2 regions of the Paraburkholderia sp. SSBN10T genome follow, and region 2 is predicted to be linked to the other one. Evidence: riboswitches for the same ligand, from Rfam matches in the RefSeq annotation. Region 2 holds a riboswitch; the other holds the start of a gene.
What was found. A riboswitch is a leader RNA that binds a small molecule or an ion and turns the genes downstream of it on or off. The one in region 2 is predicted to bind glycine.

Region 1: another riboswitch for glycine. It lies ahead of AC1ECK_RS01240 (D-amino acid dehydrogenase); the one in region 2 lies ahead of gcvT (glycine cleavage system aminomethyltransferase GcvT).

The regions. Positions count from the first base shown of each region.
Region 1 covers NZ_JBWQQI010000001.1:254,917-269,193, forward strand. The annotation lists gene AC1ECK_RS01190 (polyamine ABC transporter substrate-binding protein) at 137-1,270, opposite strand; gene AC1ECK_RS01195 (aspartate aminotransferase family protein) at 1,347-2,783, opposite strand; gene AC1ECK_RS01200 (glutamine synthetase family protein) at 2,818-4,152, opposite strand; gene AC1ECK_RS01205 (gamma-glutamyl-gamma-aminobutyrate hydrolase family protein) at 4,184-4,975, opposite strand; gene AC1ECK_RS01210 (hypothetical protein) at 5,273-5,494, opposite strand; gene AC1ECK_RS01215 (cupin domain-containing protein) at 5,928-6,479, shown strand; gene AC1ECK_RS01220 (aldehyde dehydrogenase) at 6,571-8,058, shown strand; gene speB (agmatinase) at 8,191-9,156, shown strand; gene AC1ECK_RS01230 (MFS transporter) at 9,183-10,445, opposite strand; gene AC1ECK_RS01235 (MarR family winged helix-turn-helix transcriptional regulator) at 10,442-10,975, opposite strand; gene AC1ECK_RS01240 (D-amino acid dehydrogenase) at 11,082-12,314, opposite strand; glycine riboswitch at 12,356-12,469, opposite strand; gene AC1ECK_RS01245 (LysR family transcriptional regulator) at 12,769-13,674, shown strand; gene AC1ECK_RS01250 (nuclear transport factor 2 family protein) at 14,015-14,277, shown strand, end outside.
Region 2 covers NZ_JBWQQI010000002.1:336,863-351,139, reverse strand. The annotation lists gene AC1ECK_RS04170 (hypothetical protein) at 1-666, opposite strand, end outside; gene AC1ECK_RS04165 (PD-(D/E)XK nuclease domain-containing protein) at 663-1,664, opposite strand; gene AC1ECK_RS04160 (hypothetical protein) at 2,182-2,763, opposite strand; gene AC1ECK_RS04155 (hypothetical protein) at 2,864-3,214, shown strand; gene AC1ECK_RS04150 (hypothetical protein) at 3,467-4,114, shown strand; tRNA gene AC1ECK_RS04145 (tRNA-Arg) at 4,263-4,338, opposite strand; gene AC1ECK_RS04140 (c-type cytochrome) at 4,639-5,547, shown strand; gene AC1ECK_RS04135 (hypothetical protein) at 5,655-6,257, opposite strand; gene AC1ECK_RS04130 (UvrD-helicase domain-containing protein) at 6,371-8,455, opposite strand; gene AC1ECK_RS04125 (oxidoreductase) at 8,677-9,729, shown strand; gene AC1ECK_RS04120 (hypothetical protein) at 9,917-10,270, shown strand; glycine riboswitch at 10,411-10,513, shown strand; glycine riboswitch at 10,562-10,723, shown strand; gene gcvT (glycine cleavage system aminomethyltransferase GcvT) at 10,808-11,926, shown strand; gene gcvH (glycine cleavage system protein GcvH) at 11,988-12,368, shown strand; gene gcvP (aminomethyl-transferring glycine dehydrogenase) at 12,431-14,277, shown strand, end outside.

The sequences.
Region 1 (14,277 bases), on a different contig from region 2:
AAGGTCTGCTGCGATCAGGAAACATGGGACTGCGCGTGCAAGGCGCAGGCTGACTGCCTTATTGCCGAATCAGGCGGAGAGGGATCGAGCGATCCCTGCTCCGCGGTTATATACGCTTGTTTGCGGTATTAAAAAATCAATGGCCGGTTTTGAGCTGAGCCCAAAGGCGGTTTTCAAGGCGCAGGATGTCGCTCGGCATCGGCTTCATCAGCGTCATCTTGCTCAGTACTTCGTCACCCGGATAAACGGTGGTGTCCTGAGCGACGCCCGGCGTCACGAACTGGCGTGCAGCCTTGTTGGCGGTCGGGTAGAACACCTCGTTGGTGATCGCGGCGTTGACCTTCGGATCTTCGATGTAGTTGATCCACTTGAGCGCGGCTTCGGGGTGCGGTGCATCCTTCGGGATCACCATCACGTCGAACCACAGCAGGCCGCCTTCCTTGACGTTGGAGAACTTGACGGTGTAGGCACGCTTCGCTTCAGCGGCACGGCGGCTTGCGATGCCGACGTCGCCGGACCATGCCACCGCGACGCACACGTCGTTATTGGCGAGGTCGTTGATGTAGCCGGAGGAGTTGAACTGGGTGATGTACGGGCGGACTTTCTTCAGTACTTCGAACGCAGCCTGGTAGTCGGCCGGGTTCGTGCTGTTCGGATCCTTATGCATGTATTGCAGTACCGCTGCGAAGACGTCCACGGCCTGGTCGAGGAACGACACGCCGCAGCCCTTCAGCTTCGAGAGGTTGGCCGGGTCGAACACCAGCGCCCAGCTATCGACCGGGGCGTCGGCGCCGAGCGCCTTTTGCACGGCCTGCACGTTGTAGCCCACACCGTCGGTGCCGTAGGCCCAGGGCACGCCGTACTGGTTGCCGGGATCGGCGTCGGTAATCATCTTCATCAGAACCGGGTCGAGATTCGCCAGGTTCGGCAGCTTCGATTTATCGAGTTTCTGGTAGACACCGGCCTGAATCTGCTTGGCCATGTAGTTGGACGTCGGCACCACGATGTCGTAGCCGGAGCTGCCTGCCAGCAGCTTGGCCTGCAACGTATCGTCGCTGTCGTAGTTGTCGTATTTCACATGAATGCCGTCCTGCTTCTCGAAGTTCGGAATCGTATCCTTGGCGATATAGTCCGACCAGTTGTACACGTTGAGTTCGGTGTCGGCCGCAAGCGCCGGTGAGACCGACAGCGCAGTAAAGCTCGTGACGGCGAGAAGCGCGGCCCCCGCGACCGCATGACGAAGATGACGTCCAGTATGACTAGCGCTCATGGCTTTTTTTCCCTTGAAGTTGAAGTTCCGGCATGAGCGCGTGTCGTGGTGCGCTCGTGCCGGAAAAGAACTGCCGTTACGAAATTCCGAGTTGTTGTGCGGTCGCATCGATGGCTTTCTTCGCCTTCGAGACGATCTCGTCGATTTCCTGCTTCGTGATCACCAGCGGCGGCGACAGCAGCATCCGGTCACCGGTGGCGCGCATGATCAGGTTGCCGTTGAAGCAGAAGTCGCGGCAGATCGTGCCGACATCGCCGCCATTGGCAAAGCGCTTGCGCGTCTTCGGTTCCTCGGCAAGTTGCAGGCCCGCCACCAGCCCGGTGCCAGCGATATCGCCGACGATCGGATGGTTCGCGAAGGTCTCGCGCAGCTTCTTCTGGAAGTACGGGCCGGTATCCGTCTTGACGCGCTCGACGATTTTTTCATCGCGCAGGAGCTTGAGGTTGGCCACCGCCACCGCTGCCGCGACCGGATGGCCGGAGTAGGTGAGGCCGTGATTGAAGTCGCCGTTTTCGATGATCGCGCGAGCGACGCGGTCATGCAGGCCGACCGCGCCCATCGGGATATAGCCGCTCGTCAAACCCTTGGCGAGCGTGATGAGGTCGGGCTCGAAGCCGAAGTGCTGATGGGCGAACCACTCGCCGGTGCGCCCGAAGCCGCCGATCACTTCGTCGGCAACCAGCAGGATGTCGTACTTGCGGCAGATGCGCTGGATTTCCGGCCAGTAGGTCGACGGCGGGAAGATGACGCCGCCGGCCCCCTGGAAAGGCTCACCGATGAACGCGGCGACATTCTCCGCGCCGATCTCGAGGATCTTCGCTTCGAGTTGCTGCGCGCGGGCGAGGCCGAACTCTTCCGGCGTCAGATTGCCCTCGGCTTCGCCGAAGTAATACGGCTGGTCGATATGAACGATGTTCTCGACCTTCGACGGCATCTGCTCATGCATGTAGCCCATGCCGCCGAGCGTGCCGCCGGCAATCGTCGAGCCGTGATAGCCGTTCTTGCGCGAGATCACGACCTTCTTCGCCTGCTTGCCCTGCGTCGCCCAATACTGATGGACGATGCGCAGGACGGTGTCGTTACCTTCGGAGCCGCTGTTGCAATAGAAGAAATGGTTGAACGGCGCCGGCGCCAGTTCCGCGAGCAGGGCGGACAGTTCGATCACCGGCGGGTGCGTGGTCTTGAAGAAGGTGTTGTAGTAGGGCAGTTCCATCATCTGCCGGTAGGCGGCGTCGGCGAGTTCCTTGCGGCCGTAGCCGACATTCACGCACCACAGGCCGGCCATGCCGTCGATGATCTGGTTGCCGTCGGAATCCCACAGATACACGCCTTTGGCCTTGACGATCACGCGGCTGCCGGCCTTGTTGAGCGAACCCATGTCCGAGAACGGATGAATGTGGTGCGCCGCGTCGAGCGCGCGATATTCGGCGGTGCTGCGTTGTTGCGAAACCTGCGCGGCTGCAGCGGGCTGGGCCGGCTGCACGTACGCGACTTCTTCTGTTCTGTAGCTCATGTTGCCTCCAATGTTCTGTTTGCTTTGCCGCGCCTTAAACGTGCAACAGCAAATGCCGGCGTTCCCACGAACTGATCACGCGGAAGAACGCTTCGTATTCGGTTTCCTTCAGGGCCAGATAAGCCTTGACGAACTTCTCGCCGAGCACTTCGGCGATCGGCTCGCAGGCGCCCATCAGCGTCAGGCCCTCTTCGAGATTGCGCGGCAGTTGATAGGGCAATTCGTAGCCGTCGCTGATCAGCGGCTCGGTCGGGCGCAGGCTCTGCGTCATGCCGAGATAGCCGGCCGCGAGCGTCGCGGCAATCGCGAGGTAAGGATTGCAGTCCACGCCCGGAATACGGTTTTCGATGCGGCGCGCGGCCGGTCCCGAATGCGGAATACGGAAGCCCACCGTGCGGTTGTCATAACCCCACGCCACGTTGATCGGCGCTGCCATGAAGCGTGACAGGCGGCGATACGAATTGATGTACGGTGCGAAGATCGGCATCAGCGCGGGGGTGTATTTCTGCAGCCCCGCGATATAACCGTCGAACAGTTCAGTCGGCTTGCCGTCCGGGCCGGTGAACAGGTTCTGGCCGGTTTCCCCGTCGACCAGGCTCTGATGCATGTGCATCGCCGAACCCGGTTCGCCTTCCATCGGCTTGGCCATGAAAGTCGCGTACATCTTGTGACGCAAAGCGGCCTCGCGCACCGTGCGCTTGAACAGGAACACGCTGTCGGCAAGCTTGAGCGGATCGCCGTGCATGAAGTTGATTTCCATCTGCGCGGCGCCGACTTCGTGAATCAGCGTGTCGACTTCGAGCTCCTGAATATCGCAGTACTCGTAGATGTCTTCGAAGAGGGGATCAAATTCATTGACCGCTTCGATCGAATACGCCTGACGGCCGGTTTCCGGGCGCCCGGTCCGGCCGATCGGCGGCTGCAGCGGCAGGTCAGGGTCCTTGTTCATGTCGACCAGGTAGAACTCGAGTTCCGGTGCGATGACCGGCGTCCAGCCTTTGGCCTTGTACAGTTCGAGCACGCGGCGCAGCACGCGGCGCGGCGAGATTGCCACCGGCGTGCCGTCGAAGTGCACGCAATCGTGAATCACCTGGGCGGTGGGGTCGACCGCCCACGGAATGATGCGGATGGTCGAGGCATCGGGAACGCAGACCATGTCGGGATCGGTGACGCCGGTCAGGGTGCCGTCCTCCGGATAGTCACCTGTGACGGTCTGGATCATCACCGCTTGCGGCAGGCGCATGGATTCGCCGGATTCGAACTTGTTGCGCGGAATGATCTTGCCGCGCGCGATCCCGGCCATGTCGGGAATGATTGCTTCGATCTCGGTGATGCGGTGTTTCTTCAGAAATTCGTCGATGTCTTGCATGATTGTTCTCTCAGTTTTTGCGCGGGCCACTTCAGGCTTGGGTGGCGGCGGATGCCGCGCCGTAGCCGGCCCTGGTGCGCATTCGATCGCGGCATGCATCGCCGAACGCCCGGAAGATCGCGGTGGAAAGCGCGTCGCTCGCGTGCTTCCACTCGGGGTGCCACTGCACACCCAGAGCGAAGGCGCGTGCGTGCTTGACGCTCACCGCTTCGATCAATCCGTCCGGCGCGGTGGCTTCGGCCACGAGGCCGTTGCCCAGCCGCTCGACGCCTTGTCCGTGCAGGGAATTCACCCGTGCCTCATTCGCTCCCGCTGCAAGGCGCTGCAACAGGCCGCCTTGGGTCAGCGCGATCGAATGCGACGGTGCATATTGCACGTCCAGTTCGTCTTCCTTGTTCTCACGGTGGTCGTTCAAGCCGGCCACCGTGTGAACGCTTTGGTGCAGCGTCCCGCCGAACACCACGTTCATTTCCTGAAAGCCGCGGCAGACGGCCAGCACCGGCACGCCGGCGTCGACGGCGGCCCGCAGCAGCGGCAGCGTCGTCGCATCGCGGGCGGCGTCGTGCAGCGTGCCCGGCGCGCTGGCGTCGCCGCCGTAGTGGTGCGGCTCGACATTCGAATAGCTGCCGGTGAACAGCAAGCCGTCGACTGTCGCCAGAATCTCGGCGCTCGCCTGACGGTTGCCGAGCGCGGGCAGCAGCATCGCCAGCGCCTGTGAGCCGTCGACCACGGCGGCGATGTATTTCTCGCCGACCGTATGCGACGGATGCACTCCCATCATCGTTCTGTCGGCGCTGATGCCGACTAGCGGTCTGGTTCGCATGACTAATTCAATGGACGTGTGTGTTCCCCGCTGGACGCGGCACGAACAACGTTAAAACAGGCGCGGCACGATTCCGCAGCCATGCGCAGGGCGCAAAGCCGCCAGAAGTGCAGGCGGGGGTCGTGAGCGGACCTGCCGCGCCTTGCGATGACTCAAGCCGTTCGATCCAGCCGCTTGCGTGGCGCTGCCAGCACAACATGCCCATGTGACAGGCGCTAGCGCGCGTGCTTAAGCGCAGACGCCGGTCAGGCGCGCTCAGGCAAACGGGTGAAGCGAACGGCGAATTTGGGGGAGGCGCTACGGCAGCAGCGAGGCGACTTCGTCCGTGCGTACAGCGATAAAAGCGCGCGCAGAGACGGAATTGTGGCGTCGGACAGAACGGCGGGACAGGATCGTGAAGACGGACAGAAAGCGGCGAAACGCAAGGCTGCCGTTGCTGCCGTCGGCGATGGCGCCTTCAGGACGAAGACGTCTCGCCTGACTGCGTTCCCACCTAACCAAAGGGCCTCGGACTCTCACGATTACACTCGACTAGCGGCGTTGAAAGTATTGAACGCCTCGCTCAGCAAACGCACAGCGCGTTTAAAGAAACGTGACGCTGGATGATCGCCGGATGCCTTAGCGAACCTGCTTCGCTGCGCCGCAAATCACTCGTTCGAGGTCTGTGACGGTGGCATGACGATCGCCTGTGAATCAGCATATACGAGCCAAAAATGCCGTCAAATCATTTTTATAAAAGATTTATTAGGGCTTACCCGAGGCAATAGGACGAAACCCGGGGGTTGGGTACGCATGTTGCGATAGTCAGTATTTCGAATTCCTTTCAGGGTTTTCCCCAGCAGCGGCGGGAATAAAGTGATTAGAATATTCAACACTCGCGCTGTCCTTGCGCGGCCACTTGCTCCGTTTGCTGGTTTCTTCAACCCGGTTCATCCACTCTGAGAGTGCCGTGATGTCCATCGAAGTTGCGACCCGTCTGCAGTACATCCGTAAGAAGAACGGCCTGTCTCAGCGCGAGCTGGCCAAACGGGCGGGCGTCACCAACGGCACTATTTCGCTGATCGAACAAAATCGTGTGAGTCCCTCGGTCGGTTCGCTCAAGAAGCTGCTCGAATGCATTCCGATGAGCCTTGCCGAGTTCTTTACCTTCGAAGTGGAGGCCGATCGTTCCGTGGTCTCGCGCCGTGCCGACATGCCTAACCTCGGCAACGAGTCGATCGAGTTCTATCTCGCCGGCGCGGGCGTGAAGGATCGCAATATGGGCATCCTGCGCGAGGTGTACCAGCCACTCGCGGACACGGGCCCGGAAATGCTCGTGCATACAGGACACGAGGGCGGCGTGATCGTCAGCGGTCAGATCGAATTGACCGTGGAGGGTTGCACGTGGCTGCTCGACCCCGGCGACAGCTATTACTTCGAAAGCCGCTTACCACATCGTTTTCGCAATCCCAGCGCGGAACAAGTCTGCGAAATCGTCTCGGCGAATTCGCCACCGAGCTTCTAGACATTCCGCGTCAACGCCGTTGCGACGTCGGCGCTGGCTGCAACGGCAGCTCTCGCGTTGGACGTCGAACGCACAACATTGAGGCATCCTGATGGAAAAGAACCTGGCTTACTGGCAAGACAAAGCCGCAACGCTTTCGATCGAAGGCCGCGCGTTTATCGACGGCGAATATCGCCATGCCGCAAGCGGACGCACCTTCGATTGCCTGAGCCCGATCGACGGCAAGCTGCTCGCCAAGGTGGCCGATAGCGCCGCCGAGGACGTCAACGCCGCGGTGGCCGCCGCGCGCCGTGCGTTCGATGTGCGTGTCTGGTCCGGCCTGAATCCGCGCAAGCGTAAAGCGATCCTGCTGCGCTGGGCCGGTTTGATGCGCGAGCATCTCGACGAGCTGTCGCTGCTCGAAACGCTCGATGCCGGCAAGCCGATCGGCGACACCACCTCGGTGGACGTGCCCGGCGCCGCGTATTGCGTCGAATGGTTTGCCGAAGCGATCGACAAGATCGGCGGCGAAGTAGTGCCGGCCGACCATCATCTGGTGGGGCTGGTCACGCGCGAGCCGATTGGCGTGGTGGCAGCCGTGGTGCCGTGGAATTTCCCGATCCTGATGGCGTCGTGGAAATTCGGCCCGGCACTGGCGGCGGGCAACAGCGTGGTTTTGAAGCCTTCCGAGAAGTCGCCGCTCACGGCCATCCGTATCGCGCAACTGGCTTACGAGGCCGGGATTCCGGCGGGCGTGTTCAACGTCGTGCCGGGCGCCGGCGAGCCGGGCAAGCTGCTGGCGCTGCATGCGGATGTGGATTGCCTCGCCTTTACGGGTTCGACCAATGTCGGCAAGCTGATCATGCAGTACGCCGGCCAGTCGAACCTGAAGCGCGTCTGGCTCGAACTGGGCGGCAAGTCGCCGAATATCGTGATGCCCGACTGCGCGGACCTCGACCGTGCGGCCAACGCAGCCGCGGGCGCGATCTTCTACAACATGGGCGAGATGTGTACGGCGGGTTCGCGTCTGCTCGTGCATCGCGACATCAAGGATGTGTTCCTCGACAAGCTGATCGCCGCGGCGCGCAGCTATACGCCGGGCAATCCGCTCGACCCGAACACCTCGATGGGCGCGATTGTCGACCACGTGCAACTGGAGCGCGTGCTGAGCTATATCGAAGCCGGGCGTGCGGAAGCGAAACTGCTGCTCGGCGGCGGGCGCGTGAAAGAGGAGAGCGGCGGCTACTACATCGAGCCGACCATTTTCGACACCGCGCCGAATGCTAAAATCGCCCGCGAAGAAATTTTCGGGCCGGTGCTGTCGGTGATCACTTTCGATACGGTCGAAGAGGCCATCAGGATTGCCAATGACAGCGACTACGGCCTCGCCGCGGCGGTCTGGACCGCGAACCTGACGACGGCCCACGAAATGGCGCGCAGCCTGCGCGCCGGCACCGTGTGGGTCAACTGCTACGACGAAGGGGGAGACATGAACTTCCCGTTCGGCGGCTACAAGCAATCGGGCAACGGCCGTGACAAGTCGTTGCACGCACTGGAGAAGTACACCGAGCTGAAGTCTACGCTGGTGCGGCTGCGCTAAAGGATTCGCAAGCCAGCGCGGCGGTGCGCCACTGCGGCACCGTCGCGTTCCCAATGAATCCGAAGCCGGGCGAGACGCGCACAACCTCAGGAAAATCGCGCGTGTTGCCGGCATGTTTTATCAGGTCATCCCATGACTGAACTCCTCTATGGCGACGGTGCAATCCGCCGTCCGTCCCTCTATGGTTCCTCGATCGAAAACACCTACGCGGGCGTGCTGTCGTTCATGCGACGCAAGTACACGCGCGAGCTCGACGGTGTCGACGTAGCGATTTCGGGCATTCCGCTCGATCTGGCCACCACCTTCCGCTCCGGCGCGCGCCTCGGTCCCGCCGCGGTGCGGGCGGCGAGCGTGCAGTTGTCCGAATTGCATCCTTATCCGTGGGGCTTCAATCCGTTCGACGATCTCGCCGTGACCGACTATGGCGACTGCTGGTTCGATGCGCACAATCCACTGACCATCAAGCCGGCGATCGTCGAGCATGCCCGCACGATTCTGCGTTCGGATGCGAAGATGCTGACGCTGGGCGGCGATCACTACATTACGTATCCGCTGCTGATTGCGCATGCCGAGAAGTATGGCAAGCCGTTGTCGCTGATCCATTTCGACGCCCACTGCGATACCTGGGCCGACGACAGTCCGGACAGCCTGAACCACGGTTCGATGTTCTACAAGGCGGTGAAAGACGGCCTGATCGATCCGAAGACCTCGGTGCAGATCGGCATCCGCACATGGAACGACGATTTCATGGGCATCAATATTCTCGATGCCGCATGGGTGCATGAACATGGCACGCGCGCCGCGGTAGAACGGATCATGTCGATTGTCGGCGCACGTCCTGCGTATCTGACCTTCGATATCGACTGCCTCGATCCGGCCTTCGCGCCGGGCACAGGCACGCCGGTGGCGGGCGGCCTGTCGTCGGCACAAGGGCTGGCGATTGTGCGCAGTCTGGGCGGCGTCAACCTGATCGGTGCGGATGTGGTGGAAGTGGCGCCGGCCTATGACCAGAGCGAAATCACCGCAATCGCGGCGGCGCATATCGCTTGCGACGTGCTGTGTCTGTGGCGGCAACGCAAGGTAGCCGGCGCACGCTGATGTTCTGAAGGTGCGGGAAGCCGGCGTTAGTTTGCGGAGGACGCTCCGCGCGGCTGACGCCGGCCGTCGAGCAGACCGAGTGTGTACACGGCGAGCGCGCCGCTCGTCAGCGCCAGTTGCCAGATCAGCATGTCGCTGCCGAGCGCTTTCATCGCAAGGCCGGCTAACAGGGGACCGGCGATGGAGCTTGCGCAGAACGTCAACGAGATCAGCCGCATATTGCGGATCAGCGCGGTCCTGTCACTGCAGGCCGCGGCGTAGACGCCAAGCGTGAGGAAGGCGCTATTCAGTCCACCTAACATCAACGCACTCGCGCTGAGCAACCACGAGGCCGGCCCTGCGAGTCCAAACGAAACAATGGCGAGCACGCTGGCGGCAGCACAGACGATGACCGCCGTGGCCAGGCCGGTGCGATCGGCCAGCCAGCCGACCGGAAACTGCAGGACCATGGCGCCGACGCCGAACCATGTGAGCAACGTGGCAGTTTGTGTGACGCTCATGCCGCGTCCATCGGCAAAGAGCGGAAACAGACCGAACAGCGCACCGTCATCGAGACCGCCCACTATGACGACTACCATGCCGAGGGCGACCACCGGATCGATAGCGGTTGCCGCTTTGCTGGCGGGGCATCGGGCCGGCTGCATGGCTTGTATCGCATCGGCAGTGTCCGTGGATTCATCGGTGTCGGCGGGACGTGCAACCTGATTGGCCGGTTCGGTGGCGCTATCCGCCGCATCGGAACCGGCCAGCCAAAGCGGAATGGCCGCGACGAGCGTAAACGCCGCGCCTGCCGCAAAGACGACCGGGCCGTCGATCCCGTGCCAGGCAGCAAGAGCAGGACCAATGATCCCCGCGACTGCGATCAACGTCTCGTGCACGCCGACCACGCGTCCGCTGGCGTGCGCCGGGACCAGCCGGTAAAGCCAGGTCTCGTTCGCTATCCAGCGCAGTCCGATGCCGAGTCCGATCAGCAGACCGGGCACGATCCATAACGGCCATGTCAGCTCGCGGATGCTGGCGAAGGCGAGGACCGTCGCCGCTAGCGCGATGGCCACCGTCCGCTTTGCCCCGAAGCGTTCGGTGAGCCGCGGGGCCGCCAGCAGCCCGGCGAACATGCCTGCCCACTGAGCCGCGGAAAACAGGCCGGCGCGCGGGGCATCGAGCCCTTGGTGGGCCAGCCACACGGGCAACACCGTGAAGCCAATACCGAACTGGCCGGTCTGCGTGAGCGCCGACACGGCGGTCAGCGCCGCAATGGCACGCCAGCGCACGGGCGTCGCGGGGCTCATGTGCCGCTCCGCGGCGGCATGGGCAAACCCAGTTCGCGGCATTCGACCGGACAACCCGCCTTGATGCAAGGGCCGTCGTCACACAGGCGGCACAGTTGCATGGAATGTGCCGGGTTGCGGGTTTCGTGCCAGAGGATCTTGATCAACAGGTCTTCGAGCACGACGCGTTCGCTTTCGTCGAGACGGCCAACCACGCGTTGCAGCATCCGTTCGCGCGCCGTTTGCAGGCGCTTCACTTCGCGCTTGCCGGCGGCGGTGAGCACGAGCGCCACGGCACGCTTATCGGCACCCGGCTTCTTTTCGATCAGGCCCGCCTCGACCAGTCCCGATACCGCGCGGACAGCAGCCGGATGCGAGAGATCCACCGCATCGCGCAGCACTTCAATGGATGAATCGGGGTATTGGCCGACCGCATTGAGCATGGCGCGCGCCGTGGGGCCGGCGAGGGCGGGCACGGTGTTTTGTGCGTTCATCTCATCCGTCACCAGCAGGGCGAGCACGCCAAGCAGGTTTTCTGTGCGCTGCGTCATGACAATGCCTCAATGTGTGCAGTGTGCATATATGCATGTTGCACACATTGAGGCGGGAATGCAAGCGACTTTTTGAGGGCGCCGTAAAACCTGAAACCTGAAGCGGCTAGGCGGCCCGCAGGCTGGCTTGCTCGATCACATCCGCGACGCCCGCAGCCGTGGCGGCGGACAGCGTCCAGCCAAGATGCCCGTGGCCGGTGTTGTAGAACACGCCGGGCAAGCGTCCTTTGCCCACTTTCGGCAACATGCTCGGCAGCATGGGTCGCAAGCCCGCCCAGGGTATGACTCGCGAGGTGTTCACCTGCGGGAAGTAGCGGCGCGTCCATTCGGTCAACGGGACAATCCGTTCCGCGCGAATATCGCGATTGAAGCCGTTGATCTCGGCCGTTCCGGCCACGCGGAAGCGGTCGGCGCCGAGGCGGCTGGTGACGATCTTGGCGCTGTCGTCGAGCAGGCTCACCCAGGGCGCGCCTTGCTGGCTCGCGGCATCGTCGAGACAGACCGTGATCGAGTAGCCTTTGACCGGGTAGATATTGACGTGGTCGCCGAGCATCGAAGCGAATTCGCGGCTCTTGACCCCGGCGCAGACCACGATCTGCGCAAAGCTCTGCTGAAACGACTCGCCGGCCTGAGTGGCGGCGATGCTGAACGCTCCGCTTGCGTCACGCGTAACCGAAGCGATCTCCGTGTCGTAGAGGAAATTGACGCCATGACGCTCGCAAGCTTGCGCGAGACCGCGCGTGAACTTGTGAATATCGCCGGTGGAATCGGACGGCGTGAAGAAGCCGCCGTGGAAGGCGCCTTCGAGCGCGGGTTCGATGCGGCGAATCTCAGCCGCGCTCACCGCTTCGCGGTCGAGCCCGCCTTCCTTGAGCAGGGCGTTCACCTTGGCCGCCGTGTCGAACTCCTTGCGGGTCTTGTACACATGCAGGATGCCGCGCTGCTCGTGGTCGAACTCGATGTTCTCGCGCGCCGCCATCGCAAACAGATGCTGCCGCGCGGCAATCGCGAGGCGCACGGTTTCGATGGTGTTGGCGCGATAGTGCGGAATCTGCCGCAGAAACTCGCCCATCCACGAGTACTTGTGCCAGCTCGGCAGCGGATTGAGCAGCAGCGGCGCGTCGCGCGTCAGCATCCAGCGCAGGCCTTTGAGAACCGTGGCGGTGCTGTTCCAGACTTCCGCGTTGCTGGCCGACAACTGGCCGCCGTTGGCGAACGAGGTTTCCATCGCCGCATAGCGGTGGCGTTCGAACACGGTAACGTTAAAGCCGCGTTGCGCAAGGGCGTAAGCGGTCGTGACGCCGGTGATGCCGGCGCCGATGATGGCGATGCGTGACATGTGATGGTCCAGAGTAAGTGAGCACGGCCGTTTCCGGCTTCCATGCCCCATCTGTCCCTGTACCTGAGAGTTTCTTTCCGTGCGCATCCCGCTGCCGGGCGGACGGAAATCCCCTTCGGTGGGCGCGTGAAGCGCCGCTCTCCAGATGTTCCCGCTGGGCGGTCCTTGTGCCTGAGAGTTTCCGGGGCGGTTGCTCCGTCGGCGCCGTCACAGCCTTGGCAAGCGTGACAGTCTCTCCCGCGACAGCGTGTAGAACGGCGTAAAGGTAGCCGTTGCCAATAAATCCGGCAAGCGGTTTTTGTGCGCGGGCTGCGGTGCGCGGTTGCCGGGGCGCAGTGGTGGGCGTGTTTGGCGTGTTTTCATGCCCGGCGGCTCTCTGCGCTTATTTGCGCAACACGCATCAATCGTATAGCCTTGCTCAGGCCCATTCGCCCCGATACCACCCGCGCGCACCGTGAAGGACATTCTCTCCCTCAAGCTCTATACCCGCGTAGCGCGGCTCGGCAGCTTCTCGGCTGCGGCGCGCGAATGCGGGCTGTCGCAATCGCAGGTATCGCGCATCATCGCGGAGCTCGAAAGCGAGCTGGGCGCGCGGCTGCTCACGCGCACCACCCGTGCCGTCATGCTGACCGATGCGGGCGCCGAGTTTCTCTCGCGGCTCGACCCGATCCTCATCGCGCTTGAGGACGCGGAGCAGAGCGTGCGCGAAGGCAGCGAATTGCGCGGCATGTTGCGCATGAGCATGCCCAGTAGCGTGGCGATCCGCGAGATCATTCCGCGTCTTGCGCCGTTTCTCGAACGGCATTCCGAACTCCGTTTGCAGATGTTGCTCGACGACCGGCCGCGGGATTTCGTCAGGGAAGCGGTGGATGTGGCGATCCGGCTCGGGCGCCTGGTCGATTCGAGCGCCACCGCCATATTGATTACCCAGATTCCACGCGTTATCGTCGCCTCGCGCGGCTACGTGGAACGCCATGGTGCGCCCGCGGCACCGGAGGACCTGGTGCGCCATCGCATTGTCGACGGACCGGCCTCGGTGGTCGCGAGCGGCTGGAAGTTTGCGCGCGCCGGCGGCGAGGAGGTGGTGGTCGGCCTCGAGCCGCATTTCTCGACCAACGAGAACGAAGGGGCGGTCGCCGCGGCCGTCGCAGGCATCGGCATCACTTCGACGAGCGAGTGGGCGTGCCGCCGCGAACTGAGCGACGGTTCGCTGGTGCGGCTGCTGGTCGACTGGAGGACCGAGGATATTCCCGTGCACGCCTATTTCCCGATGGGCCGGGCGACGCGTGCGGCAGGACGCGCCGTGGTCGAGCATCTGAGCGCCGAGTTCCGGCGCGAACAGCACGCGGGCTTTGCCTGAGTGCTTTCTAAAAGCTTTCTGTCTGCTTTCCTGGCGCAGCAGTGGCAATCCAGCGGCCGCGCCGCGCAGGCCGCTGGCGGCTGCGTCGTCTGTGTCGCCTGTGGCAATGCCAACTAAACCCGCCGCCCCGGCATCTATGCATCTCATACATAAGAGATAGCAAAAACCAACGGCTACCGCCGCGAGCGGGCCGCCTTTATCTTCGTTTCATAACGCGATCCCACTCAGCCGGCACGCCGCTCGCGAAGCCGATGGGCGAGGGCTCGTTCCTTCACTTCAAACCGGTCTTCCGCGGCGCGCAGATTGCCAACGTCGACTCGGCGCTTTCAATGAGACTGACATGAGCAAAACTACGCCTGAGCAAAACAAGGCCCTCGTCCTCGAGGCTTTTGACACGCTTTTCAACCAGCGCGACTATGTGGCTGCCGAACGCTTCTGGTCGGACCGCTACATCCAGCATAGCGCGCACATCGCACCGGGACGCGCCGGCCTGTTCGACCTGATTCGCACGCTGCCTGACACGTTGCGCTACGAGAACCAACTGATCGTGGCCGAAGGCGACTACGTCATTGCACATGGCCGCTTCTCCGGCACCGGCAGGCC
Region 2 (14,277 bases):
AACATCTGTGACATCTCGGTGAATATAGTCGGCCAAGCCCGTCATGAGATCATAAAAAAACTTGCTTCGAACGGTATGACTCTTTTGATGAAAAAGAGTTATCTCTGATCGTTCAAACTTCACCAGTGCGTCATCTTCCATGGCCCGAACCAATTGATCTCGAACGATTTCGACATGACCAGATTGAGTGCTTCGGATAACGATTTCATCCTTCTCACGTATGAGCTCGATGTATCCCTCTTTATGCTGTACTTGACTGAATTCCGAGCGACGAAAATCGACCTCTGTATATCGGAAATTCAACACAATTGATGAACCAGTGTTCACGACTTGCAGCGTATCGCCGTTACTCAATACCTTTTGGCGCACAACTTCGACAGCGCGGGCAATCGAATCATTCGAAATTTCCCCTTTCAGATCAAGCGCGGTTACTCGCTCTTGGCGTTTATTAATACCGAGCCGACGCGACAAATCCTGATGATCAATGGAATCGTGGGTCAGCCTGCTGAAGAACATTGCCAATTCTTGGCGGCCTGTCTGCTTTGAACAAACTATATTCCGGCGTCGGAACATTGCCTGAATAGTATCTTGATCCACCTTGGACTGATTCAAAGCATCAAAAACATTCTTATCGGACGCGTAGTAAAGCGACGGACCATTATTCATGATTCTCTCCAACCGATTTCCGACACACTGTATGAAGTCGTGACTGCGACGACACGCTCCAAGAGAATGTTATTGAGAATCTCCCTACGTGCCGGGTCGAGGCCCCACGACTTCACATATCGCTCTTTCGCGGCCGAGAAATTGCTAAGGTAGTCCGCATTCGGATTTTCGTCGACCATCCTGATTCGAATCTCTTTATTCTCATCGAGGAGTTGATACCGCGAAAGACTATCCAAAAAGTACTCGAATTCTGGCGCGGAAGCCCCGGGGCGGTTGTAATACACCACGAAACCTTGCGGGTTTCCGTCATATGCCTCGAAGGTAAGAATAAAGTACGGCGCCGTAAGTGCTTCGATGGTGGCAGCTTGTCCTGACACTTCACCACGTCGACGTGACATAACAAGGTCAGGATAATAGAAAGAATATTTCTCTGGCACCAACTTTTGATATTTCAATCGAACGATATCATTGGTAATCGTATAGAGACGATTGATGTCAGTGGGGCCTAAAAAGTGAACATATACATTAGGAGCAATAGGAACAGTCGATAGGTCCGTCTTCGCGATGGCCTTTTGGAATTCGTCAACATGTTTGCCGTCGTGATTGTGTACGAATAACAAACCACGAATATCAAATTGCTCATCATCGGGGATGGAGTAGGCCTGTCGCCACGCGTTCGAGCCTTGAGCACATTCCACAGTCATCGCGAGCGACTCGATTGCTGCTCGTATCTTCACCGTTCCAATTGACGTTTTAGCGTAACTCTTTAGATCGGTTAGCAAATAGACGCGTCGATCTAGATATGGATCATCGTAAAAGAAGATCACATCTGCCGGATGAGTCAGTTTCGGCGTTGGTTTTTTGCCTTTTGAGGTATGCCCCTTGTTGTGGCATGGGAAATTTTGATCACGTCTTGGATGAACGTTCCAGCGAAAGAACGAAAAAATATCTTCGGAAAGACGATTCGCAATCTCGCCAATATTTACGGTTTCTGCCATCTGCCCCTCTGAAGTGGCGTTACCAGTTGCCCGGACGAAAGAGGGTACCTCTCACAGCGCTTCCAATTATTATTGGACCCGCCCGCACCCATCAAAGCTCCTGGCGTTATAAGTGTTATCCCTGCTGCATTGTTTTTCCGAACAGCGATTGTAGTGCCATCAGGCAATCAGTCATTAGTCACGTTAACGACACGGAGTGTGCTCTGCTTGAATTCGGTTGCCAGCTCACCCGGGAAAACGATAAGGGCCGGGGACGCATAATACAAACCCAGCCAAATCGTCAAAATGTCCGACATCTTTAAATCATCGGCAACAGTAGCTGTACAACCGACCGGCCAACATGCAGTGCAAGATGCGTGTATCTCTCCGTCACAATAATAAACGAGTGCCCAAGCAGGTCTTTCATCACATACAGCGACACACCACCCATAGCCGAACCCACGACCGCCTAGCTTGGGCAGTCCACGCCCCACGCGGCAAGATACGAAGCCATCGCGGGGCGCGGGCTGGACTTCAATCACGCGAATAGCTTCAACACGATCAGAAACGCGGCTAGTCCCACACCGGCCCATTTCAGTTGCATTCTCGTTTCGGGGAGATTCCAATATCTCGATTCGGCATGATTCCTCAGGTTCACGACTAACTGCGCGCCTCTGGCTTCCGCCCGCGTTATTGCCGCCAAACAGCCTATGATGCTGGCTTGGCTCCACAAGACCGGCATCGTCTCGTGATTCTTCGATAGTTGATGGAAACTTTGTCGGAACGCGCGAAGATTCTCATAGACATAGGCCACATCCCCGGACATGGCCGGGCCTAACAGGCCGATCTTTCCCGCGTTCTCATCGAACAGCGGGCTTGGCGGAGCAGGCCACTCTGGCAAGGTGAGCTTTTGCCCATCACGCAGACCCTTCTCCATGTTCTCCAAGCCTGTCTTAATCCAAGGTATCGCCTCACTATGCGATTGGAGTTCGCCTGCGAGCGCACCCGCCAGCGCACGGCCATCGCGAAAGCGCTTGTAATCTTCGGCCAGAAAGTTATTGACGTATCCGCCCGCCAACACGCCAGCAATCGCGATCAGCGCGGCATTGAGCTCAGCCATGTTTATCCTCGTTCGAATGGGCCACGGCTGAGTGTAATCGAACGGCGGTGCTATGCTGAAGTGCTCCCCTCCAGCTTGATTACGCCCACTAGGAGACGACATGAATCGAGACGAAATTTTGGATGCGCTTCCGAGTGAGGAAGAATTTCGGGCCGAGCCAAACTACGGAAAGAAGGAAATTGTCGAAAACCTTATCAGAGCGGTTCTCGATCAAGTAGCTGGCGAACATCGCGACCCGGATCGTTGGGAAGCTGATCTCATAGCTGCGGCGATCGGATATGTGCTGTCGGACTATTACTTTGCGGCGTCTACGGCGGTTGTCAAGGCGCTTGCACCACCCGAAGAGCGAGCAGACCCCGAATCGTGGGCGAGGATCGATGACACTCCGACAACTGGCGCACTCCGAAATGCGCTTGACTATGCTGCCACGAAACCAGCGCGAAACGGCTAACTAATGACAACTGCCTTGACCGGGCAGTTACAGCCGTGCCGTGCATCGGCGTCATACCTAACGGGACGCGTGAAGGGCGCTTGACGGGCGCGGCTTCGTTAAAACGGCCTGAGAGCGCTTGCGCGGCGCCGCCCTTGGGCTCCCCCTTCTACTATCACTCAACGCCCTGGACAGCCTCAACTACTTAGCCAAAAAAGCGGCGATTGCTGGCACATTACTGATATCGAAGCGCGCTTAAAGGAGCGTCACCGTATGGAAGCGGTCAAGCGGGTGTGGAAAGACCCGGTATGGAGCAAACTAATCGCAGGGGTTATTGCGACCTTCAGCGGAGTTATGTGGGTTCGCGTCGAGGGATATTTAACCGTATCCACCCCGCAAAGGATCGCAGCGGCCGTGCGTGATCTCGCGATGACAGACACACACATGACCGTTTTGCTGTTCTCTTTCATTACCCTTGCCGCACTGATTATCGGCGCTTGGGGAATGCGTTCCTACTTAAGACGAACTGAGCAACTGATAGGCGATCTTCCGACGCGCGTCGGAACGGCAAATCCACGTTCGCCACTGCTGCCTCAGAGGGACTATCTGACCGATGTGATTTACGGAATTCGTTGGCGTTGGGTTGTATTGCCGAATGGTCACGTAGGTAATCTAAAAATGTTCTGCGCCGAATGCGACTATGAACTGCAGAACTTCGCATTTAGAGGGCCTTTGCAAATGGTCTGTCAGTGCAATGGGTGCGGGCACGAGGCGGAAATTCCGATTACAAATCCTAGTGAAGTTTTCCGGAAGGTAACACTAGAAGCCGAGCGCAGAATTCGTACGGGCGAGTGGAAGAAGTCGCTACAGACCGAGCGCATCACATCATGGCTCCATGTAGGCAGTGGTCACCGCTGGTAAACTGAGTGGGCCTAGTCAATTCCGATAGGGCGCAACCTAGCGGAAATCGTCGGACTGCTGTCGGACACTAAGCGGGTAGAAAGGGATAGAATTTGTACCGGATAGCGCAGACTTGAAGGACGCAAGCCCATGATTCCAAACGACAAATTGGCGCGCCCGGCTGGGATCGAACCAGCAACCCCTGCCTTCGGAGGGCAGTACTCTATCCATTGAGCTACGGGCGCATCGACATGAGAAACGAAAAACACGAAAGCGCCACGAAAGCAGCGCTAAAGCGAGACCGAGAGAATACCCGGTTTCCGGCGACCCGTCCACCGACCGCCCTGGAGAGGCCCCGCCAGCCTCCACGCCGCACCGCCATCCAACACCACCGATACGGGTAAACGCCCGCTGAAGACCCCCAGCGCCGGCTCGCCGCCGCCGAAACCTTCCGTCTATAATCGTCCGTGGCTGATAAAGAAAAAAGAAAAGGTCGTTGCCGTCACGCTGTACCGCTCACAATACCCACGGGAGACGAGACAAGCATGAGCGAAGCACCAAATAATCACGAAGCCCCGATCAAAACCCCCGCGCAGCTCGTTGCCGCGATCATCGCTGGTTTTGCTGTTCCGATCGTCATCATCGTCCTGCTCGCGGTCTACGCGGACAACTGGATCCGCACCGGTGCCGGTACCGACAGTCTCTCGGACGCCGAGGTCAGCGCCCGCATCGCGCCGCTCGCCCAGGTCGACATTCGCGACGCCAACGCGCCGCGCGCCTACAAGACCGGCGAGGAAGTCTACAAGGCCGTCTGCTCGGCCTGTCACGCCACCGGCTCAGCAGGCGCCCCGAAATTCACCAACTCCGCCGACTGGGCGCCACGCATCGCGCAAGGCTTCGACACGCTCTGGCACACCGCCTTGACCGGCAAGGGTGCGATGCCGGCACGCGGCGGCACCAGCCCGGACGACTATAGCGACTACGAAATTGCCCGCGCCGTCGTCTATATGGCGAACAATTCGGGCGCCAGCTTTGCCGAACCGCCGGTGCCCACCGCGGCGCAAGCGGCGTCAGGCGCGACCGCGGCGGCGGCCCCCGCGTCCGGCGCCACTGCCGACGCAGGCACAGCGGCGTCCCAGGCAGCGGCGGCGCTGGCCGCGATTGCCAGCGCACCGGCAGCCGCGCCCAGCGGCGCGACCGAGAGCGCGGACGCTTCGCAGGCCGGCAAGGTGCTTTACCAGACGGTCTGCCAGGCGTGTCACGCCGCCGGGGTCCTGAATGCGCCGAAGTTCGGCGACAAGGATGCGTGGGCGCCGCGTCTCAAGGACCCAATGGACACGATTTACAACTACGCCCTGCATGGCAAGGGCGCGATGCCGCCTAAAGGCGGGTCGAACGCATCCGATGCCGACGTGAAGGCAGCTGTTGACTACATGATCAGCGCGGCAAAATAAGCGGCGGGTGGCGCGGCGGCTTTAGCTTCGACACCAGCCAGCAAGACTTGCAGACTAAAAAGAAATCCCTGCAACGTGACAACAACACGGGCAGGGATTTTTTACGTTCAGGCGTTGCTCCGTGGCGCAACGGGCATGGCGGGCACAGCGAAGGCACGGACAAAAGCCAGCGCCGGGATCGACCCGGCCAGCGCCTCAAGATGCTCACGCAGCGCGGCGGGCGCCAGCCACGGATAACTCAACCCTTCCTGCAACGCCGCCAGCAAGTCGCCTTCAGGATCGGGCACCACATCCATCCGCTCGATGTGGATATGAAAAGCGCTCACGCGCCCGGCATCCGCCGTCGCATCCGAACCGAACGTCCACCGGTACACCCCATGCCCGACGCGCAACGCCTGCGTCGCCGGCTCGCGCATCACCACGAGCCACGGCAACGCTTCGATCACGTCGTTCACCACCGCCAGCGAATCGCACACATAGTAGGTACGGCACTGCGCATACTGCGCTCCGAAATCGCTGACCAGCGTCCTCGCGATCGCCGCCGTCCCGACCGTGCGGGCCGGGAACGCGATATTCGAGGTTGCGAGAGAAAAGGTGAGAACGGCGTCGGACGCGAACACTTCGGCGATGCGCTCGGCACGCGTGTTGTCCTTCGCGTCAATATAGGTTTCGAGCGCGCTGCGGTAGCGCGCGAGCGGCAAACTGGTCATGCGGGCGGATCTCCGTTGAGCGGGCCGCGCCACTGTAGCGTGCCGCCGCTCCGGCAGCGCCGATGGACCTGCCGCAAGCGGGGTCTTGCCGAAGAACCCCGCCGCCATCCTGCTCAAGGCTTCTGCAGCAACGCCTTCAAACTCGCCAGCCGGTCCTTCGGCGACATCGGCGCTTCCTCAGCCGTCGGCGGCGGCGCCTCGTCCAGCCCCATTTCGGGAATGAAGCGCGACGGTTCGCACACCACCGTCTCCCGCGCCCGCTTGCGCTTCTTGCACCAGTTCAGATGCAAGCTGCGCTGCGCCCGCGTAATCGCCACGTACATCAGGCGGCGTTCTTCCTCGATGCGGGCATCGTCGATCGGCGCATCGTCCGAGCCGCCTCGGTGCGGCATGATGCCTTCCTCGACGCCCACCAGAAACACGTGCGGATACTCGAGTCCCTTCGACGCGTGCACGGTGGAGAGCCGCACCGCGTCCGGATCTTCCTCTTTGCCTTCGAGCATCGACATCAGCGCGACCGTCTGGATCAGCCCCAGCAGGTTCTTGCCGGTGTCGGCGAGGCCGTCCGCATTGTCGTAGCCGGTGGCTTCGCTGCCCGCCTCGGGCTCGGGCTTGGTGCCCTTGCGTTTCAACCACTCGATAAACTCGAGCACGTTCTGCCATTTCGACTGCGCCTGGCGCTCGTCGAACGCGTCGTACAGGTAGGCTTCGTAGTGGATCGCGTCCATCAGGTCGTTGAGCACCTCGCTGGCGGGATCTTTTTCCGCGCGGTCGGTGAGGCGCTGCATGAAATCGCAGAAGGTCCGCAGCGGCTCGACCTGGCGCGCCGACAAGCGCGCCTCGATGCCGCCCATATACACCGCCTCGAACAGCGACACTTTCGCCTGACCCGCAAACGACCCAAGCGCTTCCAGCGTCGTATTGCCCACGCCGCGCCGTGGCGTGGTGATGGCGCGGATGAACGCGGGATCGTCGTCGGCATTGGCGATCAGGCGCAGATACGCGCAGATATCCTTGATCTCCGCCTTGTCGAAGAACGATTGCCCGCCCGACAGCACATAGGGAATCCGCTCGCGCCGCAGCACCTGTTCGAAGATGCGCGCCTGGAAATTGCCGCGATACAGGATCGCGTAGTCGCGAAACTGCGCGCGCCGCTCGAACTTGTGCGCCGACAACCGGAACACCACGGATTCGGCTTCGTGCTCTTCGTCGTTGCAGCCTGTCACGGTAATCGTGTCGCCCATGCCGTGTTCGGACCACAGCTTCTTCTCGAACAGCTTCGGATTGTTGGCGATCACGTTGTTGGCAGCGGTCAGAATCCGTACCGTCGACCGGTAGTTCTGCTCCAGCTTCACCAGATGCAGTTTCGGAAAGTCCTTGCCGAGCTGCGCGAGGTTTTCCAGCGTCGCGCCGCGCCAGCCGTAGATGGCCTGGTCATCGTCGCCCACCGCCGTGAACGCGGCGCGCGGGCCAGCCAGTTGCTTCAGCAGCTCGTACTGGCACGCATTCGTGTCCTGGTACTCGTCGATCAGCAGATAGCGCAGCTTGTTCTGCCAGCGCTCGCGCACCTGTTCGTTCCTGGCGAAGAGTTCGGCGGGCAGGCGGATCAGATCGTCGAAGTCCACCGCCTGATACGCGTGCAGCGTGGCGACGTAGTTGCGGTAGACAATCGCCGCCTGATGCTCGTCCTCGTTCGCCGCGATCGCCATCGCCTCTTCCGGCATGATCAGGCCGTTCTTCCACAGCGAGATGATCGACTGGATCTTGCGGATGAAGCCCTTATCGGTGGAGCCGACCTGCTCCTGGATCATGCCGAAGCAGTCGTCCGAATCCATGATCGAGAATTGCGGCTTCAGGCCGACGTGCTCCGCTTCCTGGCGCAGAATCTGCACGCCGAGCGAGTGGAACGTGCACACCGTCAACTGATTGACGGGCACCTTGCGGCCTTCCTTGCCGGGCGTCGTCAGCGTCTTGCCTTCGAGCAGTTTGCCGACGCGCTCGCGCATTTCCGCAGCGGCCTTGTTCGTGAAGGTGACGGCCGCAATATGGCGCGGCTCGAAACCTTTGACTTCGATCAGGTGCGCAATCTTCTGCGTAATCACGCGCGTCTTGCCGCTTCCTGCGCCGGCGAGCACAAGACAAGGACCATCGAGATAGCGCACCGCTTCGTTTTGAGCGGGATTCAGGCCTGCAGACATCGTGTGTGGGCGGGGGTGTAGCGGTTGAGGGCGCGGTGCGGTGCTGCGATGGACCTGCCGGCCAATCCGTCTCGCGCGAGAGCAGCGATGTTAACACGAACACCTGACGAACCCCGTGACACGCCCTCGCCCAAGTCCTCCCGCGCGAGGCATGCCACAATGACAGGCCACGCGCCGCCGCCGCGGTGGCAAAGCGGCGCGCCTTCTTGCAGGAAACTCACATGTCTGCACCGCTCAAAACAGGATTGATGGGTTACGGTTTCGCCGGCGCGACCTTCCACGCGCCGGTCATCGAACACTGCGGCCGGGCCACCGTCGCCGCGATTGCGACCAGCAAGGCCGAGCAGGCCCGCGCCGACTATCCGCGCGCCGCCGTCGTGTCGGACCTCGACGCACTGCTCGCGCTCGACGATATCCAATGCGTGGTGATCGCCACGCCGAACGACACCCATTTCGAACTCGCCAAACGCACGCTCGAAGCCGGCAAGCACGTCGTGGTCGACAAGCCAGTCACGCTGACGGCCACCGAAGCGCTCACGCTCGCCAACCTGGCGCTGGCGCACGGCCTCACCTTTGCGCCGTTTCACAACCGCCGCTGGGACGGCGATTTCCTCACCGTTCGCGACTTGCTGGCGAGCGGCGAGCTGGGCCGCATCACCCACTACGAGTCGCACTTCGACCGCTTCCGTCCGGATGTGCGGCCGCGCTGGCGCGAGGAAGCGTCGCGCGGCGGCGGCCTGCTGTTCGATCTCGGGCCGCATCTGATCGACCAGGCGCTCACGCTGTTCGGCACGCCGGCCACCGTATCGGCGACGGTCAAGACCCATCGCGACGGCGGCGGCGCGCCCGACTATGTGCATCTGCAACTCGGCTATGCCGATCTCGAAGTCGTGCTGCACGCGAGCGCCCTCACCGCGCTGGCGCCGCCGCGCTTCGCCATCGACGGCACGCGCGGCAGCTACGTCAAACGCGAACTCGACACCCAGGAAGATCAGTTGAAGGCCGGCCTGCGCCCCGGCGACGCCGGTTTTGCCGGCGGCAATGCAGCAGGCCTGCTGCGGGTGCTCGACGCCGCGGGTCAGGAGGTCGAACGTGCCCTGCCGACCCGCGACGGCGACTACGTCGGCTTCTATCGCGCGCTCGCGGCCACCATCCTCGACGGCGAGCGTTTCCCGGTCAGTCCGCAGGATGCTGTCGACGTCATGACGATCATCGAACTGGCCGCGCGCAGCGAGGCGGAAGGCTGTCGTCTGCCGTTCGAACGAATCCGCTGAGATTGCCGCCCAAGTCAGCACAATTCACGACTTACATGCCAGCAGCCGCTGCTAACAGTTCCGAAAGGAACGCCCCGTTACAATATATTGCCGTTTTCAGGTCATCGTGTAGCAGCGGCTAGCCGTTGCTACACGGTATCGATCTGAGCATCGATCACAAAAGATGACGACAAGACAAGGAGTGGGTATGCAACGTTTCATCCGTGCGCTGGCTGGTTTGGCGCTGGCTTCCTCGCTGGCCGCTTGCGTGGTCTCGCCGCCTCCGCAGGCGCCGGCGCCGCACCCTGACCAGCACGAAATCGCCATTGAGCGCCTGAATCAGGTTTTTGGCCGCATCGACAACCTGAACCGCCGCATCGACAATCACGTCAATCAAGGCTACTACCCGCCCCCGCAAGGCGGCGCACTGCATCACCGCCTCGACGTGATCCGTCAGGAAGCGCACGACATGTCGGCTCAGCATGGTGGCGGCCTGTCCGGCGACGAACAGCGCGTGCTGAACCAGGAACTCGACGGCGCAGCTCACGCAATCGGCGAGTAAGCCTGCAGCAATCTGCTGTCACGGCAAAGGCGCGGGAGTCACTCCCCGCGCTTTTTTTTGGCGCGCGCCAAGCGCAGCGCGCCGCCGCGCCACGCTGCGAAGCCTTCAATTGACAAGCCTGTGGGCCTCGCGTACATTCGCCGCACGCGTCGGGAGAGCGCGCTGGCCGCCATGTTTTTAGCAGGCCGCGCCGCCGAAGGGGCACACCCGCAAACTCTCAGGCAAAAGGACCGACCGCGTCGAAAAACCCGTCTGATTCCGGCATGTTCCGGGCTTTCTTCAGACACCGGTTTTTCGCACTCTGGAGAGCGGCAGTAGCCAGCGGTCTCGACTCTCGTCGAACCAGGCAGGCTGCCCACCGAAGGGGCGCGCGTTTCACCGTGACGGCTTGCAAAGCATTGCAAATCCGCACGGCGGCGCAATCTCTCAGGTATCGAGGACAGAGGGGTCATGCATGGCATCGCTCGCAGGCATTCTTGCCGCGAGGGATCAAACCGCATGGCCTTTTTGCTATCCGTCGAATTGCCTGAGGCCCTGATGACCGAACTCAAACACACCCCGCTTAACGCCACCCATCGCGCGCTGAAAGCCCGCATGGTCGATTTCGGCGGCTGGGACATGCCCGTCAACTACGGCTCGCAAATCGACGAACACCACGCCGTGCGCAGCGACGCCGGCATGTTCGACGTGTCGCACATGTGCGTGGTCGATTTCACCGGCGAGCGCGTGCGCGCCTTCTTCGAACACGCGCTTGCCAACAATGTCGGCAAGCTGCAAACGCCGGGCCGCGCGCTCTATTCCTGCCTGTTGAACCCGAACGGCGGTGTGATCGACGATCTGATCGTCTATTACTTCAGCGAGACGCACTTCCGCCTCGTCGTCAACGCCGGCACCGCCGAGAAAGACGTCGTCTGGTTCAGCCAGCTCAACACCGAAGGCAGCTACGGCCTGACCATCGCGCCGCGCCGCGATCTGTCGATCGTCGCCGTGCAAGGTCCGAATGCGCGCGAAAAAGTCTGGCAAGTCGCGCCGTCCAGCCGCACCTCGACCGAACTACTCAAGCCGTTTAACGCCGCAATCGTCGACAACACGCCGTTTGGCGAATTGATGATTGCCCGCACCGGCTATACCGGCGAAGACGGTTTCGAAATCGTGCTGCCGGCCACTTCCGTATGCGAGTTCTGGGACGCGCTGCAGCGCCAGGGCGTGCGCCCGGCCGGTCTCGGTGCACGCGACACGCTGCGCCTCGAAGCCGGCATGAACCTGTACGGCCAGGATATGGACGACAACGTCTCGCCGCTCGACGCCGGCCTCGCCTGGACCGTGGATCTGACCTCGCCGCGCGACTTCGTCGGCAAGGCGAAGCTCGAAGCCGACGGTTGCCGCTCCGCGTTCGTCGGCCTGATCCTGCAAAAGGAAAACGGCAAGGCAGGCGGCGTGCTGCGCGCCCATCAGAAGGTCGTCACGCCTTACGGCGACGGCGAAATCACCAGCGGCACGTTCTCGCCCACCATGCAGGAATCCATCGCCTTCGCACGTGTGCCGAAGGACGTGAAACCCGGCGATATCGTCCACGTGCAAATCCGTGATAAAGCCCTTCCCGCAAGCGTGGTAAAACTGCCGTTCGTGCGCAACGGCAAAGTGCTTGCTGCTTAAGCGTCGTCGCGTGCGCTTTCTCTTTTAAGTCAATACCGAACACACCGCATAGGAGCATCCGATGAGCATCCCGGCCGATCTGAAATACACCGAATCGCACGAATGGGTCCGCACCGAAGCAGACGGCACGCTGACGGTCGGCATCACCGACCACGCGCAAGAAGCGCTCGGCGACATCGTCTTCTTCGAAGTCCAGGAACTGGGCAAGACCGTCAGCGCCGGCGACACCGTCGCGGTCATCGAATCCGTGAAAGCCGCTTCCGATATCTACGCGCCGGTCTCGGGCGAAATCATCGAAGCGAACACGACCGTCGCCGACACCCCGGACGCCGTCAACACGACGCCGTACGAAAGCTGGCTGTTCAAGATCAAGCCGGCAGCGGACGCAACGCATGACCGCCTGATCGACGCCGACGCGTACAGCAAGTCGATCGGCGCCTAAATATTTAACCGTCAGGTGCGGCGTCCGCTGAACGCGGACGGCCGCACCGCCAGGAACACCTCATGAAGCTCGAACACCCGGATCGTCTGATGAACCGCACTCCTCTCTCGCTCGCCGCGCTCGAAGTGCATGACGCCTTCGCTGAACGGCACATCGGCCCGGATTCGGCCGACCAGCAAGCGATGCTCGAAGCCCTCGGCTTCGCCTCGCGCGCCGCGCTGATCGACGCCGTGATTCCGCAGACGATCCGCCGCAGCGAAACGCTGCCGCTCGGCCCCTTCGCCCAACCGAAGAGCGAAGCCGAAGCGCTCGCCGCGCTGCGTGAACTGGCGGACAAGAACCAGGTGTTCCGCTCGTATATCGGACAGGGCTATTACAACGCGCACACCCCGACGGTGATCCTGCGCAACGTCCTCGAAAACCCGGCGTGGTACACGGCTTACACGCCGTATCAGCCGGAAATCTCGCAAGGCCGTCTCGAAGCGCTGCTGAACTTCCAGCAGATGATCATCGATTTGACCGGCCTCGCCATTTCCAACGCGTCGCTGCTCGACGAGGCGACCGCCGCCGCCGAAGCCATGACGCTGCTGCAGCGCGTGGGCAAGCCGAAGTCGAATATCTTCTACGTCGCCGACGACGTGCTGCCGCAAACCATCGAAGTGGTGAAGACGCGCGCCATCCCGGTCGGCATCGAAGTGAAGGTCGGTCCGGCTGCGGAGGCCGCGAACGCCAACGCGTTCGGCGTGCTGCTGCAGTACCCCGGCGTGAACGGCGATGTGCGCGACTACCGCGCGCTCGCTGAAGCGATCCATGCAGCGGGCGGCCATGTGGTCGTTGCCGCCGATCTGCTCGCCCTCACCATGCTCACTCCCCCGGGCGAATGGGGCGCGGACGTGGCCGTCGGCAATACGCAGCGTTTCGGCGTGCCGGTCGGCTTCGGCGGCCCGCACGCGGCGTACCTTGCCGTGCGCGACGAATTCAAGCGGCAAATGCCGGGCCGTCTGGTCGGCGTGACCGTCGATGCCCAAGGCAAGCCCGCCCTGCGTCTCGCGCTGCAAACGCGCGAACAGCACATCCGCCGCGAAAAGGCGACCTCGAACGTGTGTACCGCGCAAGCGTTGCTCGCGATCATGGCCAGCATGTACGCGGTCTATCACGGCCCGCACGGCCTGAAGACGATCGCCCAGCGCGTGAACCGCATCGCTGCGCTGCTTGCAGCCGGTGCGAAAAAACTCGGCTACACGCTCGTCAACGAAACCTTCTTCGACACGCTCACGTTCGAAACCGGCGCCCGTACCCAGGCGCTGCATGACGCCGCGACTGCGAAGCGCATCAACCTGCGCCGCGTGAGCGACACACGCGTGGGCATCTCGATCGACGAAACCACCAAGCGCAGCGACCTGGCCGATCTGCTGGCAGCGTTCGCGCAAGCGGCGTTCGTCGACGAAGCGCCGCAAATCGACGCGCTCGACGCCGAACTGCCGGTGGAAAGCACGATGCCGGCGGCGCTCGAACGCACCAGCGCGTACCTCACGCACCATGTGTTCAACCGTCATCATTCGGAAACGGAAATGCTGCGCTACCTGCGCAGCCTCTCCGACAAGGATCTGGCGCTCGACCGCTCGATGATCCCGCTCGGCTCCTGCACGATGAAGCTGAACGCGACCTCGGAGATGCTGCCGGTCACCTGGCCCGAGTTCGGTCAGATTCACCCGTTCGCGCCGGCTGAGCAAACCGTCGGCTACCGCGAAATGATCGATCAGCTCGAGCAGATGCTGGTGGCGGCAACCGGCTACGCGGCGGTCTCGTTGCAGCCGAACGCCGGCTCGCAAGGCGAATACGCGGGTCTGTTGATCATCCACGCGTACCACGCTTCGCGCGGCGAAGGTCATCGCAACGTCTGCCTGAT